DNA from 3 places in the Terrabacter sp. GCM10028922 genome. Region 2 is predicted to be linked to each of the others. Evidence: riboswitches for the same ligand, from Rfam matches in the RefSeq annotation. Region 2 holds a riboswitch; each other region holds the start of a gene.
What was found. A riboswitch is a leader RNA that binds a small molecule or an ion and turns the genes downstream of it on or off. The one in region 2 is predicted to bind cyclic di-AMP.
Positions count from the first base shown of each region.

Region 1: it holds a riboswitch for cyclic di-AMP, as region 2 does, so the genes downstream of both, ACFQU3_RS10455 (C40 family peptidase) here and ACFQU3_RS11625 (CHAP domain-containing protein) in region 2, are expected to answer to the same signal.
Region 3: it holds a riboswitch for cyclic di-AMP, as region 2 does, so the genes downstream of both, ACFQU3_RS08740 (transglycosylase family protein) here and ACFQU3_RS11625 (CHAP domain-containing protein) in region 2, are expected to answer to the same signal.

Region 1 is NZ_JBHTFG010000009.1:344,406-349,138, reverse strand. It holds gene ACFQU3_RS10460 (DsbA family protein) at 1-458, opposite strand, end outside; gene ACFQU3_RS10455 (C40 family peptidase) at 556-1,320, opposite strand; cyclic di-AMP (ydaO/yuaA leader) riboswitch at 1,323-1,499, opposite strand; gene ACFQU3_RS10450 (iron dependent repressor, metal binding and dimerization domain protein) at 1,697-2,407, opposite strand; gene ACFQU3_RS10445 (MFS transporter) at 2,436-3,662, opposite strand; gene ACFQU3_RS10440 (hypothetical protein) at 3,741-4,079, opposite strand; gene ACFQU3_RS10435 (hypothetical protein) at 4,083-4,733, shown strand, end outside.
Region 2 is NZ_JBHTFG010000010.1:204,756-209,488, forward strand. It holds gene ACFQU3_RS11615 (alpha-mannosidase) at 1-1,262, opposite strand, end outside; gene ACFQU3_RS11620 (VOC family protein) at 1,311-1,706, opposite strand; cyclic di-AMP (ydaO/yuaA leader) riboswitch at 2,129-2,332, shown strand; gene ACFQU3_RS11625 (CHAP domain-containing protein) at 2,335-3,222, shown strand; gene ACFQU3_RS11630 (GNAT family N-acetyltransferase) at 3,516-4,055, opposite strand; gene ACFQU3_RS11635 (sulfatase) at 4,150-4,733, shown strand, end outside.
Region 3 is NZ_JBHTFG010000008.1:64,316-69,048, forward strand. It holds gene ACFQU3_RS08735 (protein kinase) at 1-1,397, shown strand, start outside; cyclic di-AMP (ydaO/yuaA leader) riboswitch at 1,642-1,853, shown strand; gene ACFQU3_RS08740 (transglycosylase family protein) at 1,858-2,514, shown strand; tRNA gene ACFQU3_RS08745 (tRNA-Thr) at 2,677-2,752, shown strand; gene ACFQU3_RS08750 (helix-turn-helix transcriptional regulator) at 2,979-3,260, opposite strand; gene ACFQU3_RS08755 (DUF4389 domain-containing protein) at 3,463-4,185, shown strand; gene ACFQU3_RS08760 (ANTAR domain-containing protein) at 4,448-4,733, shown strand, end outside.

The sequences.
Region 1 (4,733 bases), on a different contig from region 2:
AGCACCTCGTGGTCGTCGATGGCGAGGCCCTCGCGGAAGTGTGCGGAGTGGAAGCGCTCGACGGCCGCGGACCGCAACGCCGGGCCACCCATCTCGCGGCCGAGCACGCAGAGGCGGTGGGCGTCGAAGGTGTTGGCCCGCACGGCGCTGTCCCAGTCGAAGATGAGGTCGTCCGCCTCGGCGACCTCGCTCGCCGTCGCGTTCATGAGTCGTCCGGCCGCCCGGTCGACGCCGTGCCGGGCGCCGACGTGCTCGTCGACGGGCACGCCCCCACCGACCCGGACGTCCGGGTCGAGCTCGAACGAGCGCAGCCGCACGGTGACGTCGTGGGGACGCTCGAACGCTGCGACGGCGGCCTCGAGGCGCCGCTTGGCCACCCACGAGTAGGGGCAGACCAGGTCGCTCCAGAGCTCGAGCTCGATGAGGGTCGTGGACTCGGCGGCAGGCTGCACGGTCATCGCCTCAGTCAACCATGGACCGCGCTGACCCCGGAAAAGCGTTGCGCCCCCACCGGACTCCGGTGGGGGCGCAACGAGAAGAGGCGGGAACGGGCGCTCAGATACGGCCGTACATCGACGGCGTGGTCCAGATCGAGTGGTTGCCGATCACGGTGCCGGTGCGCTGCGCGTCGATCATGCGGCCGGGGCTGACGTAGATGCCCACGTGGTAGATCGGCGAGCCGAAGAAGACGAGGTCACCGGGACGCGGGCTGCTGACGGGCGTCGAGGCCGCGGCCTGCGCGGACGCGGTGCGCGGGATCGAGATGCCGGCCTGGCGGTAGACGTAGGACGTGAAGCCCGAGCAGTCGAAGCCCGACGGCGTCGTGCCGCCGTAGACGTACGGGACGCCGAAGAGCGACTGCGCGATGCCGATGATGCCGGTGGCGCTGGGGTCGGGAGCGACGTTGAGGGCGGTGCGGCTCGCGGAACGCGACGCACGCTCGGAGGCGGCCTCACGCGCGGCGGCGGCCTCTTCGGCTGCCTTCTTCTCGGCGCGCTCGGTCTTGACCTTGATGTCCTCGATGACAACGGGCTTGACCGTGGCTGCCTTGAGGGCGGGCTTGGCGTAGCCGATGGCAGAGAGGGCGTTGGACGCCTTCAGGGTGCCGACCTGGGGGCCGACGACCGCGGGGCCTGCGACGGTCGAACCGTCTGCGGCGCTCGCCGGACCGGCGAAGGTGGCCACGAGGCCACCCGAGGCCGCGACGATGGCGGCACCCTTCACGGCGGGCTGAGCAGACTCCTTGGCGATCGTCTTGAGCTCGGAGATCGCGTTGAATCGACCGGGGGCGCGGTGGCGCCCGGGAACGTTCTGAGCCACGTTTGACCTCTCGACGCCTACGAGGTGAGCTGTCGGGTTCGGGCTGGAGGTACTCGCCCGGCCTTCGCTCGGACCCGTTCGGGTCCACGGAGGGCTTCACCCCGAGGACGTCTCTCGACGCCCGGAGAAAGTGGTTCCCCCGCTCCTGCCGTGCGGTTCGTACTGAGCCTCAGGTCGATGGCAGGACTAGGCGGTCCGACCCGGGGCACTCGCTCGACGGGGAGAGCAAGTGCGGCCAACCGTACCCAACCCCATGGTCCTTGTCACCTTGGCGTCCACCGAAGTCAAAGAATTTTCATCGACGTCTTCCGAGGTGTGGCAAGGCATGCCAAAACGAGGTGCCGGACCGGGGCAAACCCTGACGGATGCGGCGTGTTCACGCAGCGGTGCTCGCGGCTGCCTGGCAGAAGACGTGGACGGCGACGTCGTGAGGCAGGGAGACGCCCGTCGACGGCTCGCTGCCTTCGCGCACCGCCACGACCCGGCCACCCTCACGCACGACCTCGACCCGGGCCCCGGGCACGACGCCGGCGCTCGTCAGCAGCGCGAGCGCCTCGGGGTCGACCTGCACGGGCTCACCGATGCGGCGGATCGTGACGACCGCCGGCACGTCGCCGACCACCGCTGTCAGCGTGCTGAGGCCGCTCAGGAAGTCCTCGTCCTGACGCACTCCGAGCTCGGCGAGACCCGGGATCGGGTTGCCGTAGGGGGACTCCAGGCCCTCGCCGATCAGACCGAGGATCTTGCGCTCCACCTTCTCGGACATGACGTGCTCCCAGCGGCACGCCTCGTCATGGGCGTACTCCCACTCGAGACCGATGACGTCGACGAGCAGACGCTCGGCGAGGCGGTGCTTGCGCATGACGCGCGTCGCGAGCAGCCGCCCGTGGTCGGACAGCTCGAGGTGACGGTCTCCGGAGACGGCGACGAGGCCGTCGCGCTCCATGCGGGCCACGGTCTGCGAGACGGTCGGACCGGAGTGGCCGAGACGCTCCGCGATGCGCGCGCGCAGAGGGACGATGCCCTCCTCCTCGAGCTCGTAGATCGTGCGCAGGTACATCTCGGTGGTGTCGATCAGGTCCGTCACGGTCATACCTTCTCAGAATCCGGGAGCGTCAGGGACCGCTCGTCGCCGTGCCACGTGTCGGGTCGTGTCGTGGCACCCAGATGCGCAGCCATCCCGCCCCGACGAGCGCACCCACGCCGAGCACGACCGCGGAGGCGCCGAGGGACATGATGGTGCTCAGCCCTGACAACGCCAGGGGGCCCGCGGCCCTTCCCACGTCGGCGCAGAGGCGCCAACCACCGAGGAACTGCGCCCGGCCGTCGGCGGGGGACGCGTCGGCGCCGAGGGTCATGATCAGACCCGCCCCCAGCCCGTTGCCGACGCCGAGGACGGTCGCGGCCGCGGTCACCGCGACGAGGCTCGTCGCGAGCGGCAGCAGCGCCATCCCGAGGCCGAGCACCACCATGCTCGGCACGGCCGCGGCCACCCGGCCGTAGCGGTCCATGAGCCAGCCCGAGGGGTAGAACAGCGCCATGTCGATGGCGCCGGCGACCCCGAAGACGAGCGAGGTCTGCGCGGGTGAGAAGCCGACCGACTCGGCCCACAACGGCACGAGCGCCTCGCGGATGGCGCGCGCTCCCGCGACGCACATCGCGCCGGTGCCGAGCGTGAGCAGCACGTGCCGGTGCTGCAGGAGGACCGACACGACGCTGCGCGGTGCCCCGGCGGCCGCGAGCCGCTCGGCCGCCCCGGTGACGTCCGGCGCGACGAGGACGAGCACGAAGGCGGCGATGCTCGCGACGCCGCCGACGGCATATGCCGACTCCGTGCCCCACCGCGTGATGACGAGCGAACCGACGAACGGGCCGACGAAGTAGCCGATGCGGTGGACGCCGCCGAGCGTCGACAGGGCCCGGGCACGCATCGCGACCGGCACCGCCTCGGTGAGGTACGCCTGTCTGGCGAGCCCGAAGAGCGCGCCGGCCAAGCCGATGACGAGCACCCCGGCGAAGAGCACGGCGAGCCCGTCCGCGAGCGCCGCCACGAGCATGCCGACCGCCTCGACGACGGCTGCCACCAGCAGCGCACGTCGCTCGCCGATGCGAGCCGCGAGCGCACCGGACGGGAGGTCACCGAGGAGCTGGCCGAGCCCCATCATCGCGACGAGAAGCGCGGCCACGCCGACCGACGCCCCCAGCTCTCGGGCCGAGATCGCGACGATCGGCGAGACCGCACCCGCCCCCGTCGAGCCGAGGAGCGTCGGGCCGTACGCCGACAGGGCGATCGCGCGCAGGCTGCCCCCACGCTCGTCGCCGCCGCCCCGAGTATCGGTCACGCCACAGGACCCTAACGATTGGGTTTCTCGGCTGGCCCGGCCGACCGGCCGACGAAACCATGGGCGGATGGCCAGGACTCAGAGGACGAGCAGACCGAGGGCGGTGGAGGCGGCATTGGCGGCGACGACCGCCAGGGCCAGCGTCACCGTGTCCTCGCGAGCCCTGACGTGCCACCACCACACGAGCAGCACGGTCTCGACGGCGACCACCACGGCCTCGGCCATCACGAGCTGCCACGGTGACCCGAAGCCGGTCGAGACGGCATACAGCACGGGGTGGGTCACGACGTTGACGCCGACCGCGCCGGCGACCGCCCCGGGCGGGCCCACCCATCGGGCCAGCCGCGCGAATGCGGCGACCATCGGCACCTCGACCCCCAGCGTCAGCGCCAGGGCCACGAGCGCGGCCGGGGTCACCGCGTGACCACGCAGACCCGGCCGGTCAGTACCGACGCCGACCCGGGCGTCGCTCCGCGCTCGCGTGCCATCACCCTCCTCGTGCTCGGGGCCGTCGGCGCTTCGCTCGCCGTCGCCGTCGGGTCCCCCATCGCGACGTCGGTCATCGGCCTCATCCTCTTCGGCATCCTGCACAACCTCCTCGAGATCCGCTACGTCGCGGGCCGCTTCTCCGGCGTGCTCGGCCGGCCGTTCCTGGACCTGCTCGGCGCGCTCATCACGGGCATCGTCGTGTGCCGGCTCCTCGTCGGCGTGGTCGGGCGTCCGGCCCAGCTCGCCGAGATCCTCCTCGGCTACGGCGTCCTCGCTGCGGCGGCCTGGCAGGGGCTCGACGGGCGGCGGCGCGTCACGGCGTTGGCGGTCGTGGGAACGGCGTCGGTCGTGTCGCTCACCTTCCCGGCGTACCACTTCGTCGTGCTCACCCACCTGCACAACGTCGTCCCGCTGTTCTTCCTGTGGGAGTGGTCGCGCCGCATCGTCTCTCGACGGGGGCGGCAGGCCTTCCGCGCGGTCCAGCTCGTGTGGGTCGTCGCCGTCCCGGCCGTCATCCTGCTCGGGCTGATCGACGGGTCGCTCGGCGCCGACCCGGGCATCGTGCGCAGCGTTGTCGGTGAC
Region 2 (4,733 bases):
TCGATGCCCTCCCACCAGAACGTGTGGTGCGGGAACGTGTTCGTGTCGTTCCACGAGAGCTTCTGCGTCAGGAACCACTCGGCGCCCGCCAGGCGGGCGATCTGGGGGTATGCCGCGGAGTAGCCGAACGAGTCGGGCAGCCACACGCCGGTGCACCGGACGCCGAGCTCGCGCTCGAAGAAGCGCTGGCCGTGGAGCAGCTGGCGCACGAGGGACTCCCCGCTCGGCATGACGCCGTCGGCCTCGACCCACTGCCCGCCGACCGGCTCCCACGTCCCGGCGGCGACGGCATCCCGGATGCGCTGCCAGACCGCCGGCTGCTGCTCCTTCATCCACGCGTACTGCTGGGCGGACGAGCAGGCGAAGACGAGCTCGGGGTAGTCGGCCGCGAGCGCCGTGACGTTGGCGAAGGTGCGGGCGCACTTGCGGACCGTCTCGCGCACCGGCCAGAGCCATGCCGAGTCGATGTGGGCGTGGCCGACGGCGGTGAGGCGCTGGGCGCTCGTCACGGCCGGGGCGGCGAGCACGCCCGCCAGGGCCGCACGAGCCGCGCCCGCGGTCCCACGCACGTCGTGGACGTCGAGCACCGCGAGCGCGTCGTCGAGCGCTGCCGTCACCTCGAGCCGGCGCGCGTCCCGCTCGGGCAGCTCGGTGACGAGGTCGACGAGGACGTCGAGGTCCATGGCGAGGCCGAAGACCTCCGGCTCGAAGACGGCGACGTCGATCCGGCCGAGGGCGTACCGGGCTTCCTCACCGGCCGTGTCGCGTTCACCGAGACCAGTCGGGCGGAAGCCGTGCTCCATGACGGCCGGGTTGCCGGCCGCCTCGAGGAGCAGGTGGATCGGCTCGCCACCGACCGCCGGCGCCGCCACCCGGTGCCACCGGTTCATCGGGTGGATGCCCTTGAGCGGCGTGCCGTCGGCGTCGTGGAGCAGTCCCTCGGCCTGGAAGCCCGGCCCCTCGCCGCGGAAGCCGAGGTCGATGACGACCTCGACGACCTCGCCCGCGAACCCCTCGGGCACCGACCCCGTGATCTCGAACCACCACGTCGACCACGGCTCACCCCACGGCGTGCCCTGGCCGACCGGCTCGAACTGCCCTTCGGCGGCCGCGCGCAGCGCCTCGACGACCGGCACGGGCTCGCCCGGCACGTGCCACGCGGACGTCGCGAGCGGCATTCGGTCTCGGTGGACCGCCGGGGTCACGTGCTCGGCGAGCACGCGGCGGGCGCGGCGGAGGACGTGTGCGCTGTCGTCGAACACGTCCCGACCCTAGCCACCGGCCCGGGTCAGTCGAGGTGGTTCACCTGGTCAGCTGCCGGGCGAGGCTCCGATGACCGACAGGACGTTGCCGGCGGGGTCGGTGAACCACGCGATGTGCGGACCCTCCCCGCGGAGGACGCCCTTCTCGTCGGTCTCGAGGGGCGTGCCCTCGTACCTCTCGAAGGTCACGCCGCGCGAGGTCAGGTCGTCGACGGCCGCCTCGACGTCGTCGACCGGGAAGTTGAGGATGGTGAACGTCGCCGGCGTGTGGTCCGGCTTCGGGTAGATGACGACCGGCCGGTCGCCGCCGTCGCCGGCGAGGTGAAGCGTCAGCATGCCGTTCTCCTCGGTGACGCGCAGGCCCAGGGTGTCGGCGTAGAACGCCTTCGCAGCGGGGATGTCGTCGACGGAGAAGCCGCTGAACGCGTGGGAGCTCTCGAGCACGGTCGGTCCTTCCTCCGGGGCGCGCGGTGGCGCGCCGTGTCCTCCCAGTGAAGTCCCGTCGGGGGACGCGCGGCAGGGATACAGCGGAGAAAGTTCTCCTGACGCCGAACCTCGCCGAACCGACGCCGCCCCGGCCCGAGACGCACCATCGCGTATGCCGTGTGGCGGGCGATTCCGGACCCCGCGCCCGGCTGGGAGCCGACCGCCCGGCATACCCACGGGCCGCTTCGGGCCCTCAGGAAGCCGGTGTGACCCGGGTCTCACTATGAGAGAGGTAAAGCGCCGGTAAGCCGCATGAAAACGGACGTTCAAGGACATTGCCCGCGCGTCACCGTTACCTCAACGTGACTTTTGCCAGTTGACTCGTCTACAGTTCCCGGAGTCCGGCCATCTGGTCGGGCTCTCGCGAGGTGGACCGCCTAGTCCTGTCACCGCCTCACGGGAGACAGCAACCTTGTGACAGGAGCGGAGGAACCACACGTTTCTCCGGGCGTCCGGCGCAACGACTCCGGACGTCCTTGGGGTGAAGTACTCGCCCGGATCGCGACCCGTCGCGCACCGGGGGCAGCACCGGGCACCTTTCCGCCCGAACCCGACAGCTAACTTCGTAGGCGCGGAGAGGTACAGCGTGAACCACGACAACAATCGCGGTCGCCACCGCGCGCCCGGACGTCACAACCCCCTCAACGAACTCAAGCTCCTCGCCCGCGAGTCGGCTCAGCCGGCCATGAAGGGCGCGGCCGTCGTCGCCGCTACGGGTGGCCTCGTTGCCACCTTCGCGAATCCCGCGAGCGCCGACACCCTGTCCCCGAACTCGGGTGACGTCGCTGCCGCCGGTCTGGGGGCGGCCCCGGCCGCCGTCGGTCCGACCGACACCCCCGCCGCGGTTCCCGCCGCGGCGACCGCCCTGTCCAAGATCGGTTACGCGCCGGCCGTGCAGAAGGCCGTCGCCCAGCGCGTCGCCACGCCGAAGCCGCGCGTCATCGAGGACGTCCAGGTCAAGGCCCAGCGGGCTGCGGCCAAGGCCGCCGCGGAGGCTGCCGCCGCGCGCAAGGCTGCGGCCCAGCGCGCGTCGCGCGACCTGACGCGTAGCACCCTGACGACCAGCACGTCGTCGACGAAGTCGAGCAGCAACTACTCCGTCCCGAGCGCCTCGTCGGGCATGCGGTCCTCGTACAACTGGGCCACCGACGGCCAGTGCACGTGGGGCGCGCTCAACAAGTGGTACCAGTCGGAGGGTTACTACCCCGGCGGCTGGACCGGCAACGCGATGGTCTGGGACACCGGCGCAGCCAACGCCGGCTACACCGTGAGCGGCACGCCGCGCTCGCGCTCGATCCTCGTCATGGAGCCGGGCGTCCACGGCTCGTCCAGCGTCGGCCACGTCGCCTGGGTCACGAGCGTCGACGGCGACCAGGTGCACATCGTCGAGATGAACGCCCTCGCCGGCCCGTACAACTACAACACGCGCACGCTGACCGACGGTCCGGGCATGCGGTACATCTACGCGCCGTGACCCACGGGGTCTGACGCGCTGTACCTGACGCGTACCGACGAAGGGGAGGATGCCGACGCATCCTCCCCTTCGCCGTCCCCGCGCGCTCCCGTCGAGTGCGGACTTTCGTACGCCGCCCAGCCCCGCCCAGCCCCAGCCCCAGCCCCAGCCCCAGCCCCAGCCGAGCCTCCACCCCACAGTCGAGTGGGCACTTTGCACCGGTCACGGCGGGTGCAAAGTGCCCACTCGACGTGAGGGCGGGGCCAGGTGGGGGTCAGGCAGGGTCTGGCACGGTCTGGCAGGTTCAGGCAGGTTCAGGCGGGCTCGGTGGGATCGGCGTCCGGGTCGCCGAGCCGGCGCTGGACCCACGTGACGTCGTGCCACCCGCCGTGCTTCCAGCCGATGTCCCGGAACGTCCCGACGAGCTCGAAGCCGAGGGCCTCGTGCAGCCGGCCGCTCGCCTCGTTGGGCTGGGTCATGCCGGCGGCCGCCATCCGGTAGCCGCGGGCGGCGAGCCGCTCGAGCAGCGTCGCGTAGAGCGCCCGGCCGCCGCCCCTGCCCCGGCGGTCCAGCTCGAGGTACACCGACACCTCGCAGGACCAGCGGTAGGCGGCGCGCGCCTTGAACGGACCCGCGTAGGCGTACCCGACGACGTGGGCACCCTCTTCGCCGACCTCCTCGAGGACGAGCCAGGCGTACGCCTCCTGCGCGGCGGCGATACGGCGTGCCATCTCGTCGGCCCCCGGCGCCTCGGTCTCGAACGTGATCGACGTGCCGGTGACGTAGGGCTCGTAGATGGCCGCGCACGCGGGTGCGTCGGCCGTCGTGGCATCTCGGACGCGTCGCTCAGTCATGCCGCCGATGCTAGGGGTGCCCTGAGAGAGACCGGCGCGGGCCCGTCCCGGCCGACCCCGACCGGTTGCCGCGGGCCGGTCTAGCGTTGACACGGTGAGCACTGCAGCGCGCCGCCCGAACATCGTCTTCATGTTGAGCGACGACCACGCCGCGCACGCCATCGGCACCTACGGCTCGGTCGTCAACCGCACGCCGCACATCGACGCGGTCGCGGCCGCAGGCGCCCGTCTCGACAACCTCTTCGCGACGAACTCGCTGTGCTCGCCGAGCCGGGCCTCGATCCTCACCGGCATGTACAGCCACGTCAACGGGGTCACGACGCTCGACACGTTCATCGACGCGTCACAGCCGACGTTCGTCACGGCGCTGCGCGAGGCGGGGTACCGAACCGCGTTCGTCGGCAAGTGGCACCTGGGTCAGGGCTCGACCGGCGGCGTCGAGCACGACCCGCAGGGCTTCGACCGGTGGGACGCGCTCATCGACCAGGGCGAGTACCACGACCCGCGGTTCCTCTCCGCCGACGGGCTGCGGGTCGAGCAGGGCTACGCGACCGACCTCATCACCGACCTCGCGATCCGCTGGGTCGAGTCGCTCGACGACTCCGGCGACGACGCGCCGTGGTGCGTGCTCGTGTGGCACAAGGCGCCGCACCGGCCGTGGGAGCCCGACGAGGAGCA
Region 3 (4,733 bases), on a different contig from region 2:
ACCACGGGCCGATGGCGCCGGGCGAGCTGCTGCGCCTCGCCCGCGGGGTCGCCGAGGCGATCCGCAGCATCCACGCGTGCGGCGTCGTGCACCGCGACATTAAACCCGGCAACGTCCTGATCGAGGACGGTGAGCCGGTCCTCATCGACTTCGGGATCGCGCACCTGCAGGACGACGTGCGACACACCGTGGGCGGCCTCGTGATGGGCACCCCCGGCTACCTCTCGCCCGAGCTCGTCGAGGGTGCGGCCATCACCGACGCCACCGACTGGTGGGGGTGGGCGGCCACCATCACGTATGCCGCGTCGGGCCGTCCGCCGTTCGGCCGTGCCCGCATGGACGCCGTCCTCACGCGCGTACGCGCCGGCGACGTCGACCTCGACGGCGTCGACCCACGCCTCGTGCCGCTCCTGCGCGCGTCGCTGTCGCCCGACCCGCGCCACCGCCCGTACGCCGACGAGGTCATCGCCGCGCTCGAGCTGTATGCCGCGGGCCGGGCGGCGACCGTGCCGACCCCGAGCGGCGGGCCATGGGACCACGACCGCCCGACGGTCATCCCCGGCGAGACACAGGTGCTCCAGAACGGCGGCACCGCCGTCATGCCGCCTGTGACGCCGACGGCCGCGCAACCCGTCGTCGACACGAACGTGCGGTGGGCACCCCCACCGACCGGTCCGCGGGCACCGGAGCCCGACCACACGGCATACGGCAGCGGGTGGGACGAGCCGGAGGCCCCGGAGTCCGAGCACCACTGGCCCGAGGAGGAGTGGGACGACGACGAGGGGCTGCCCGAGCGTGAGGGCGACCCGCGCATCGGTATGCCGATGCGCACCGGCCTGCTCATGGGGGTCGCGATCGCGTGGATCGGGGCGCTCATGGCGTGGCCCGGCGTCGCGCTGCTCGTTCTCGTCGGGCTGTCGGTCCTCGCCCGCGCGACCGACCGGTCCGTGACGGCGCTCGTGCTGCGCCGCTACGACTACGGGCGGCGCCGCAGCGACGTGCCGTATGCCGTCGTGTCGAGCCCGTGGCACCTCGTCGTCGGCATCATCGCGACGGCCGTCGGCCTGGTGCTTCCCGTCGCCGTGGCGCTCGCCGGCATTTTCGCCAGCGCGCTCCTGCTCGCCGGCGCGCGAGGCACCGAGCTCGGTCCGGGGGCGCCGGTCACGCTCGCGGTGGGCGGTTTCCTGGGGCTCTTCATGCTGTGGCGGGGGCCCGGGGGAGCGTCGCTGCGGCGCGGGTCACGCTCGATGGCCAGACGTCTCGTGCCGGCCGGGCTGGCGGCACAGGTGGTCCCCACCGTCCTCACGGCCTTCGGTCTCGTCGTGGCCCTCGTCGCGCTGCAGCGCGGGGCGAGCCTCACCTGGGACCCGTTCGCGACCGACCCGTTCGGCCCCTAGGGGGACCCCGAGCGCCCGTGAACGGCCCCAGAACGGCCCCGCGGCACATCGCGTTCGCATCAAGAAAAGATCACGAAAAGATCTCGACTTCTGTTGTGTCGCCCTGTGAGCGTCGCGTACCGTCGGTGCGGCGGTCCCGACCTTCGGGTCGGAACGGGATCTCACCACTCGATTCCGGGCCGCTTCCTGGCGTCCGGCTCCACACGAACGCACCACAACTTCACATGGACACCCAACAATCCGTTCCCTGCCCGCGCCGAGCCTCGCCAGCCAGGGATGCAGCTCACACAGTGGGCCGGGCGAGGACGGGGGAACCAGTGTGGCCAGTGAGTGCATGTGTGTTTGAGCGCATGGCAGAGGACGAGATCTGGCCTTGGGGTGAAGTCGCGCACGCGGCGGGGCACCTGACGCCCTAATCCGACAGCTAACCCCGGAGGCGCGCGTCAGGAAGGACTCACCCATGCAGTACCTGTCCAAGCATGCTGCCGCCAAGAAGGTCTCGGTCAAGCAGCGCATCGCGGGAGTCGGCATCGCCGGCGCCGCCACCGTCGTCGCCGGCATCTCCACCGCGGGGTCGGCCAAGGCCTCCTCGGTCTGGGATCGCGTCGCCCAGTGCGAGTCTGGCGGCAACTGGCACATCAACACCGGAAACGGCTACTACGGCGGCCTCCAGTTCCACCCCGCCACGTGGCGCGGCTTCGGTGGCACGAAGTACGCCTCACGCGCCGACCTCGCCTCGAAGTCCCAGCAGATCGCCATCGCGCAGAAGGTGCTCGCGGTCCAGGGCCCCGGCGCCTGGCCCGTGTGCTCGCAGCGGGCCGGTCTGACACGCGCCAACGGCGGCGCTGTCTCCGTCTCGCCGTCGAACGACAGTGCACCGGTGACGACGAAGAAGGTCACCAAGAAGAAGGTCACGAAGAAGAAGACGTACGCCACGACGTCGACGAGCTACTCCGGCAAGGGCGCCAAGTTCACCGTGCGCCGCGGCGACTCGCTCAGCAAGCTCGCGGTTCGCCACGACGTGAAGGGCGGCTGGAAGGCGCTGTACAAGGCCAACACGGCACGGGTCTCCGACCCCGACCTGATCTACGTGGGTCAGGTACTGCGTCTGCCGTGAGTTCCTGATAGAACAGTTCCGGACGGCCTCGTGCGACCAACCCCTGGGTTGCGCGAGGCCGTCCAGCTGCGAGCCTGCTGGGTCCGGTCGCACCGTGGTGTGGGCGTATGCCGCCCGGCTCGGTTACGCTTTCGCCCGTCCGCGGCGCGACGCCGGGGGCGTGCTGGCGTGGCGCAATCGGTAGCGCACCTGTCTTGTAAACAGGGGGTTGGGGGTTCGAGTCCCCCCGCCAGCTCCAATCTGCTTGGTACACAAGGAAATTCGGTCACCATCCCCACCGGTTGGCACCTGTCATCTGGATGGCAGGTGGTGAGGGCCCCAAAAGTGGGCCTGACCTGCGGAAACGTCCGGTTTCGGCGCGTCGGGTTCGGTCCTTGTGTCCGCTCGTGTGCCGGAGACTGAGCGTCGAATCGCACATGGATCGCACGAAATCTGCGTGCCAGACGGGCGCCTGGTGTGTCATGTCAGCTCGAGGCCACGAGCAGGTCGAGCAGCTCGCCGATCGTCGCTTCACGGCCTACGCGTTGCCGCAGTGGCAGATGGTGCTGGATCCGGTAACGGTTGCGTCGGCCGTCCTTCTCCTTGACGACGTACCCGGCCTCGGTCAGCTCGGTGACGATGCCGAACACCGTTCGCTCGGTGAGGCCGAGTACCTCGGCGACATCTCGTAGCCGCAGTCCCTGGTCGTGGGCGATGCAGACCAGGACACGAGCATGGTTCGTCAGGAAGCTCCACTCTGCACCCATTCGCGCAGTATAGCAAACTTATTCTAGAAATTGATTGCTAGTTAGCAGTTGCAGGCGTAGCGTCGAGACCACCAATGCAGGGGCCCGCCCCGTGGCCGACGGACAACGCTCGAGCGTGAGCTCGTCAGGTTCGACCAGTCATGCCGAGCTTCAGGAGCGCCCCTCAGCCACCGTCGCAACCGCGCGACAGAGAGGCCCAGTCATGGACACCAAGTCACTCCCCTACCCCCTGCACATCACCGGTGAGCTCGCCCCGACGCTGAGCCGGGGCCTCTGGCTGGTCAAGTGGTTGCTCGCGATCCCGCACTACGTCGTTCTGATGTTCCTGTGGCTGGCGTTCGCGGTGGTGAGTGTGATCGCGTTCTTCGCGATCCTCTTCACCGGCCGGTACCCGGTGGGGTTGTTCACGTTCAATGTCGGCGTTCTGCGCTGGTCATGGCGTGTGGGCTTCTACTCCTACAGCGCCCTGGGCACCGACCGTTACCCGCCCTTCACGCTCAAGGACGTCCCCGACTACCCGGCCCGGCTCGAGGTCGACTACCCGACGTCGCTCTCGCGCGGGCTCGTGCTCGTGAAGTGGTGGCTGCTCGCCCTGCCCCACTACCTGATCATCGGGGTCTTCACTGGTGCCGCGTTCGGCGGCTACAACCAGGTCAACCACGGCAATGCGTGGCTGTACGGCTCCGGCCTGATCGGTCTGATCGTCCTGATCGCCGGGATCGTCTTGCTGTTCGCCGACCACTACCCGCGCGGCCTGTACGACCTCGTGCTGGGGATGAACCGCTGGGTCTTCCGCGTCGCCGTCTACGCCGGCCTGATGACCGATGCCTACCCGCCGTTCCGGCTCGACATGGGCGGCCCCGAACCCTCTGCCGTCTCCGCGCCCGACAAGGCCCCGCTGACGCCAGCGCCAGTCGTCTCGTGACCGCTGCGCCCGCTGAGCGAACCATGCCGGGCACCACCGAATACCCGAACCGCAAGGAGCATGATCCGGGCAGCTGAGCTGTACTGGGAACGTCATGGTGTGACGCGGCGTAGAGTCGGCAGTGCGCCACGAACGCGTCTAGTTTTGGTTATCCGCAAGCCGCCGATTTCGTTGATGGGCAGAGTCTTTCGGCACGACCAGGTGAGCTGCGATTCATCAGGTCCTGTCGGTTGGGGGGGCAACCACCTGAAGGAGAACGCTGATGAACGGCTCGATACCTCAAAACGGAATCGACGCTGGCCTCCAGGACCTGCAGTTCATCGCCGAGGCGTTCGCCTCCCTCGGAGCGCTTTTGGCGTCTGCAGTCGCGGCCGACCCGTTCGAAGCGATCACCACGGCAGCCCGGGACCAGCTCTTGGGTGCGGCGGGGGCCAGCATCACCACATTTCAGCAAGACCGCTTTGTGACGGTGGCCGCCACCGACGATCGGACCAGGCAGGCCGACGCGATCCAGTACGAGCTGGGGTCCGGACCGTGCATCGACGCCA